One region of the Pandoraea sputorum genome, then DNA from elsewhere that is predicted to be linked to it. Evidence: predicted binding sites of a transcription regulator. Region 1 holds the regulator's gene; the other holds the start of a gene.
What was found. Region 1 encodes sigma-54, which starts transcription at its own class of promoters, with help from an activator protein. Its sites were predicted from a motif close to TGGCANGNAANCTGCTTT; they were not measured.
Positions count from the first base shown of each region.

Region 1 (3,835 bases):
ACGGCCGCGTGCGCGCCACGCTCGCACCTCGCAACGCCACGGGCGCACAGGCGTCGGGCGCTGCCAGCAAGCCGGTCGCCGCGCCCAAGGGCGATTTGCCGCCGCTGTCGCCTTCCAAGAACATCGGGAATCCGCGTGAGTAATTCTGCCAATTCTGCCAACAGCAACGCTTCGACCATCAACCCGGGCGCCGGCCCGGCGGGCAAGCCCAGCGCGCTCGTCGTGCGCTCGCTCAAGAAGCAGTACGGCGCGCGCACCGTCGTCAAGGACGTGTCGCTCGACGTGAAAAGCGGCGAGGTCGTGGGTCTGCTTGGCCCGAACGGCGCGGGCAAGACTACGTCGTTCTACATGATTGTGGGACTCGTGCCCGCCGACGATGGCGAAATCCAGCTCGACGGCAACCTCATCAGCGAACTGCCGATCCACGAGCGCGCCCGCATGGGTGTCTCGTATCTGCCGCAGGAAGCGTCGGTGTTCCGCAAGCTCACGGTCGAAGACAACATTCGCGCCGTGCTCGAATTGCAGGTCGATGCGCAGGGCAAGCCCCTCAAGCGCGATGAAATCGAACGTCGCATTGAAGCCCTGCTCGACGAGCTTCAAGTGGGCCACCTCCGCGAGAATCCGGCGATGTCGCTCTCGGGCGGCGAGCGTCGTCGCGTGGAAATCGCGCGCGCCCTGGCCACACAGCCGCGTTTCATTTTGCTCGACGAACCGTTCGCGGGCGTCGACCCGATCGCCGTGCTGGAAATTCAGCGGATCGTGCGCTTTCTCAAGGACCGAGGCATCGGTGTCCTGATTACCGACCACAACGTGCGCGAGACGCTGGGTATCTGCGATCACGCGTACATCATCAGCGAAGGCTCGGTGCTTGCCGCCGGTACGCCTGACCAGATCGTTGCCGACGAAAGCGTCCGTCGCGTCTATCTGGGCGAGAATTTCCGGATGTAAAGCAGATTTTTCGCATGTAAACCCTGCCTCCGATAGGAGTCAGGGACGGTTCCGTTGGCGTGACAAAGCCTCTACAATGAAGGCGAGACCGCTATGAAACCGACTCTTCAACTCCGCACCTCTCAGCACCTGACCCTCACGCCGCAGTTGCAGCAATCGATCCGGTTGTTGCAACTGTCGACGCTCGAACTTCAACAGGAAGTCGAGCACGCCCTTACCCAGAACCCGATGCTCGAACGCGAGGACGATTGGCTCGCCGGTTCGGTACGTGTGGGCACAGACGGGTCGCTGCGCAACGAACGGAGTTCGTCGTCGGGCAGTTCGAACGACAATGGCCCCGAGGCCTCCAACGGTCACGACGAAGCACGCGAACTCGATGGTGAGGCCCGCTTCGACGACAACGCGTCGGACAACGGCAGCGACTGGAGCCTGAACGACTTCGCCCGCTCCGGCAGCGCATCGGACGACGACGACAATGCGCGTCCGCAACTTCACGTCGACCACCCCAATCTCCGCGAACATCTGCTGGCCCAACTGCGCCTGACCAAGGCGAGTCCGCGCGACCGCGCGCTGGTGGAATTCCTGATCGAATCGCTGGACGAAGACGGCTACCTCGGTAGCCTGCTCGACGAAATTCAGGCCGAAATGCCTGAAGAACTGGCGCTCGAAACGGAAGAGATCAACGCGGCGCTGGCGCTGCTGCAAAGCTTCGACCCGGCGGGCGTGGGTGCCCGCAGCCCGGCCGAATGCCTGCGTCTACAGCTCCAGCGTCTGCCCGCTAGCGGTGTGCGCACCCTGTCGCTGCGCATCGTCACCGATCACCTGGAACTGCTGGCCGCGCGCGATTACACGCGTCTGCGCCGCCTGCTAGGTGTCGGTGAAGACGGCCTGCGCGCCGCGCATCAGCTGATTCGCTCGCTGGACCCCTTCCCGGGCGCGGCTTACGGCGCGCCTCAGGCCGACTATGTCGTGCCGGACGTGCTGGTACGCAAGCAAGGGAGCGGCTGGACGGCGGAGCTGAATCCGGAAGTCATGCCGCGTCTGCGTATCAACGAGATGTATGCGCGCATTCTCCGAAATAACCGGAACGATCCGGGAACCGGCAACCTCCAACAGCAGTTGCAGGAAGCGCGCTGGCTGATCAAGAACATCCAGCAACGCTTCGACACGATCCTGCGGGTGGCGCAGGCGATTGTCGAGCGCCAAAAGAACTTCTTCACGCATGGCGAAATCGGCATGCGGCCCTTGGTTTTACGCGAGATTGCTGATACGCTGGGTTTACATGAATCCACGATTTCACGCGTGACAACGAGTAAGTACATGCTCACTCCATTTGGAACCTTCGAGCTCAAGTACTTCTTCGGATCACACGTGGCAACGGAAGCCGGAGGCGCTGCGTCATCGACCGCCATCCGCGCACTCATCAAGCAACTCATAGGAGCAGAAGACCCGCAGAGCCCCCTTTCCGATAGCCGTATCGCGGAACTGCTGGCAGAGCAAGGTTTTGTGGTGGCGCGGCGCACTGTCGCGAAGTACCGCGAGGCCATGCGAATCCCCGCAGTGAACTTGCGCAAATCTTTGTAGGACAGTCCTGGTGCGCCATGTTGGCCGCTGGGGCATTACGCCGCAGTGCGACATTGCGTCACGTCAATGGCTCGCACCCTCGCTAGCCAGCGTCAACGTTGACGCGGCCTGCACTTCGGCATTTCAGCAAGGAGAGCAGCTATGAATCTGAAGATCAGTGGACACCATCTCGAACTCACGCCTTCGCTGCGCGAATTTGTCGTCAACAAGCTTAACCGCGTGTTGAATCATTTCGACCAGCTAATTGGCGCCGAGGTGATCCTCTCTGTCGACAAAACCAAGGAGAAGAGCGGACGCCAGATCGCGAGCGTCACGGTGTTTCTCAAGGGCAAGGAAATTTTCGTCGAGAAGTGTGACGAGAATATGTATGCCGCCATCGACAAGCTGATCGACATGCTCGACCGCAAGGTAATGCAGTACAAGGACAAGGTTCAGGATCACGGTCGCGAGGCCATCAAGCACCACGAACTTCCTCCTGAGGCGGAACCGCTGCAATAGCATCTTCAGGCGTGGTAATCGCATTGGCTGATACCGACGAAAACCCGCAAGGAACCACCCGAGCGCATATCCGTCTGTTGTAAGTCTGGCATCACCCACCGCGGGGCCGTTGAACGGCCCCTTTTGTATGGTTCGCCCCACTTCCGTGACTTGCCGCGAGCGCGGCGGCGAGTGGTCTATAATGCGAGGTCAATCGGGGGTTGGAGGGCGACTAAGCGTTCGCCCGCATTACAAGATGAACCGTTTAGCCAAACTCATACTCGAGTCCAACATCCTGCTTGGACTGTCCGTTACCAGCAAGAAGCGCCTGTTCGAACAGGTCGGCCTCCTCTTCGAGAACAACGCCGGGCTTTCTCGCGCTGTGGTAACCGACAATCTGTTCGCCCGTGAGCGTCTCGGCTCGACGGGTCTTGGCGAAGGCGTGGCGATTCCGCACGGACGCATCAAGGGCCTGAAGTTTCCGGCCGCCGCGTTCATCCGCCTGGAAGAGGCCATTCCGTTCGAAGCGCCCGACGGTCAGCCCGTCTCCCTCCTGTTCGTGTTGCTCGTACCCGAGCAGGCGACGCAGCAGCACCTCGAAATCCTGTCCGAAATTGCTCAGTTGCTCTCGGACCCTGAGATGCGCAGTATCCTGATCAACGCGCCCAGCGCCAAAGACGTTCACACCGCGCTGACGAACTGGAAGCCCTGAGTCGTCCCGCGTCGTCTGCGCACCGGTACGAATCGCCGCGAACACACACGAATTCCGTAGCTCCCACACCCAACCGAACGAGGCGACGCGGTGGAACTGACCGGCATCAACGCG
Region 1 covers NZ_CP010431.2:596,201-600,035, reverse strand. Annotated here, with positions in the region: gene lptA (lipopolysaccharide transport periplasmic protein LptA) at 1-143, shown strand, start outside; gene lptB (LPS export ABC transporter ATP-binding protein) at 178-948, shown strand; gene NA29_RS02745 (RNA polymerase factor sigma-54) at 1,042-2,532, shown strand; gene hpf (ribosome hibernation-promoting factor, HPF/YfiA family) at 2,674-3,030, shown strand; gene ptsN (PTS IIA-like nitrogen regulatory protein PtsN) at 3,266-3,721, shown strand; gene hprK (HPr(Ser) kinase/phosphatase) at 3,812-3,835, shown strand, end outside.

Region 2 (3,835 bases), 1.2 Mb from region 1:
GTGCACGAGTACCGTCGAATCGGTCTGCGCATAGCGGCGTGCAAGCGCGCGGACTTGTGTCATCGCCGCCGAGTCGCCGATCAGATCGTCGAGTCGGTAGCGCGCGACGAGATGCCGCGGACGATGGCGGGAACGCAGCGAACGATCCACACGGGCGAACGACTGCGAGTCCTGACACGTGACGAGCGCGCCCGTGAGCGTGCCCTGATCCAGCAGGGGAATGCGGTTGATGACCCACGTCTTGCCCGCCATCGAGACGATCGCTTCGAGCTCGGCGCTCGCGCTCTCCAGCGTGCGGGCGATGTCGAGTGCTGGCGCAATGGCGTCGAGCGTTCGGCCAACGGCGTCCGCTGCCGTGACGCCGAGAATCCCGGCCATCGACGCGTTGATCGCCTCGATGCGTCCGTTCAGATCGACGGCGGCCACGCCTTCGTGCAGATGCCGCAACACCGTGTCGAGACGCTCGCGCCGTTGCGCTTCGATGCGCCCGAGACGCGCGACTTCCAGCGCCGTGTCGAACGCTGCTCGCACCGAATCCTGCGAGTAGAGAAAGATGCCCGTGAGGCCGGCGCGCTCGGTCAGTTGCGTGACGAGACCCGGCCCGACAATGACCTCCATGCCGTCGTCGCGCAACCGGTGCACGAGGTCCTCGGCGTTTTGCGCATCGACATAGGTGTGCTGCGCGATGTCGAGATGAAAGGCGCTCTTGAAGCGCTCGAATTCTGCCGCAGGGCGTGCGTAGGACACGAGCGCGATGCGTGAGTCGGGGGACGATGCGGGCAGGGCGCGTCGCGCCCGAGCCAGCGCGTGCATGACATCGGAGCCGGTGACTTTGACCAGCACCACAGGCAACGCAAGCCGTTCGCGCAGAAAGTCGCCGTTCGATCCGGCTGCGACGATGCCGTCGACGCTCCCGGCGGGCAAGCGCTCCAGCGCTTCGATCACGGCTTCGTATCCCTTGTCGACGATGTGGACGTCGGCCTGCGCAGCGTAGTCCGGCACGATATCGCGATACAGCTCGCCGAGCTTGCTGATGCCGACGGCCCAGATCACCGGCTTTCGCATCGCGGGCACCGTGGGCGCTCGCGCCACGCCTGCGACGGTCGCGGGCAGGCGGGATGGCATCTCGGTGGGTATCGAATTCGGCATGGCGCTTAGCAGCAGGGGGATTTGAGTCGAATCGTAGCATGTTGCGACGATTTGTTTCATTTTGCGTTTCAAATTGAAACGTTTTGCGACCGCCGCAACCGCCCCCATCTGACATTTACCTTGACGTAAACGTCACGCAAGCGAAGAATTTCCGTCGATAAATGAATGCGTTAGCGCGGCGAAGGGATTCGCGATGCGCGAGCGCACGACCTGCTGGCACGGCCATTGCTATCCAGAAGCCTGCTACTCAACCCATGCGATCCGGTGGCATTCCGTTCATCCGGCGCGCAAGACACGACCGAGGGATTCAAGTGACGCAAACCATTCGTTCGGCCGGCGCCGCCTTTCGCGAGGCCGTCAAGACCGAGCAACCGTTGCAGGTTGTCGGTGCCATCAATGCCAACCACGCCTTGCTTGCCAAGGCGGCCGGGTTCAAGGCGATCTATCTTTCAGGCGGCGGTGTCGCTGCCGGTTCGCTCGGGTTGCCCGATCTGGGCATCTCGACGCTCGACGACGTGCTCACCGACGTGCGCCGTATCACCGACGTGTGCGACCTGCCGCTGCTGGTGGACGTCGACACGGGCTTCGGTCCGTCGGCCTTCAACATCGCGCGCACCGTGCAGTCGCTGATCAAATTCGGCGCGGGTGCGATGCATATCGAAGATCAGGTGGGTGCGAAGCGCTGTGGTCATCGTCCCGGCAAGGCCATCGTGACGCAGCAGGAGATGGTCGACCGCATCAAGGCGGCCGTCGACGCGCGCACCGACGAGAATTTCGTCATCATGGCGCGCACCGATGCGCTGGCCGTCGAAGGCCTCCAGGCGGCCATCGACCGCGCGTGCGCGTGCGTTGAAGCGGGTGCCGACATGATCTTCCCCGAAGCGATGACGGAACTGCCGATGTACCGCCAGTTCTCGGACGCCGTGAAGGTGCCCGTGCTCGCGAACATCACCGAGTTCGGCTCGACGCCGCTGTTCACCGTGGAAGAACTCAAGAGCGCGCAGGTCGGCCTGGTGCTGTATCCGCTCTCGGCGTTCCGCGCGATGAACAAGGCGGCGGAAAACGTCTATCACACGATTCGTCGCGACGGCACGCAAAAGGCCGTGCTCGACACGATGCAAACGCGTGCCGAGCTCTATGAGAGCATCGGCTACCACGCATACGAACAGAAGCTCGACGCCCTGTTCGCCCAACAGAAATAACGAACCCCTGATCCTGGAGGAAAGAGCATGAGCGAGACGACTGCCACTGGCTTCAAGCCGAAGAAATCCGTCGCCCTGTCGGGTGTGACCGCAGGCAACACGGCACTGTGTACCGTGGGGCGTTCGGGCAACGATCTGCACTATCGCGGCTACGACATTCTGGATCTGGCCCAGACCTCGGAATTCGAAGAAATTGCGTATCTGCTGGTCTACGGCAAGCTGCCGAACGTGGCAGAGCTGCGCGGCTACAAGGCCAAGCTCAAGGCGCTGCGCGGCCTGCCCGCCGCCGTGAAGGACGCTCTCGAAGCCGTGCCCGCCGCGGCTCACCCGATGGACGTGATGCGCACCGGCGTGTCGGTGCTCGGTACCGTGCTGCCGGAGAAGGACGATCACAACATTCCGGGCGCACGCGACATCGCCGACCGTCTCATGGCCAGCCTCGGCTCGATGCTGCTGTACTGGTATCACTACAGCCAGAATGGCGTGCGTATCGACGTGGAAACGGACGACGACAGCATCGGCGGTCACTTCCTGCATCTGCTGCACGGCGAGAAGCCGTCGGACCAGTGGGTGCGCGCGATGCATACGTCGCTGATCCTGTACGCGGAGCACGAGTTCAACGCCTCGACGTTCACCGCGCGCGTGATTGCGGGCACGGGATCGGACATGCACTCGGCGATTACCGGCGCAATCGGTGCGCTGCGTGGTCCGAAGCACGGTGGCGCGAACGAAGTCGCGTTCGAGGTGCAGAAGCGCTACAACTCGCCGGACGAAGCTGAAGCCGACATCCGTCAGCGTGTCGAGAACAAGGAAGTGATCATCGGCTTCGGCCACCCGGTCTACACCGTGAGCGATCCGCGCAACAAGGTCATCAAGGAAGTCGCGCACGAGTTGTCGAAAGAACAGCAAAACACGGCGATGTACGACATCGCCGAGCGTCTGGAATCGGTGATGTGGGACGTCAAGAAGATGTTCCCGAACCTCGACTGGTTCAGCGCCGTGAGCTATCACATGATGGGTGTGCCGACCGCGATGTTCACGCCGTTGTTCGTGATCGCACGTACGTCGGGCTGGAGTGCGCACATCATCGAGCAGCGCATCGACAACAAGATCATTCGCCCGAGCGCTAATTACACCGGTCCGGAAGATCAGCAGTTCGTGCCGATCGACAAGCGTTAAGTCTGTCTAACGCCTCGGCGACGGCGGGGGGCGGCAGCGGCGGGATTCCTGCTGCCGTGCCGTGTCCATGCCGGGGCGTCGTTGTTCCGTCATTCGCATCGCGCATCGCACACACCGTGCGCTAACTAGTCACCGGCCGGGCCGACACCTTCCTCACATGATGAACACCGAATACCGTAAATCCCTGCCCGGGACGTCGCTCGATTACTTCGACGCCCGTGCTGCCGTCGAGGCCATTGCCCCGGGCGCGTACGACACGCTGCCGTACACCTCGCGCGTGCTGGCCGAGAACCTCGTGCGCCGCT
Region 2 covers NZ_CP010431.2:1,826,426-1,830,260, forward strand. Annotated here, with positions in the region: gene prpR (propionate catabolism operon regulatory protein PrpR) at 1-1,125, opposite strand, end outside; gene prpB (methylisocitrate lyase) at 1,461-2,351, shown strand; gene prpC (bifunctional 2-methylcitrate synthase/citrate synthase) at 2,379-3,530, shown strand; gene acnD (Fe/S-dependent 2-methylisocitrate dehydratase AcnD) at 3,688-3,835, shown strand, end outside.
Region 2: the regulator sigma-54 is predicted to act here: its motif matches at 1,364-1,381, upstream of prpB (methylisocitrate lyase).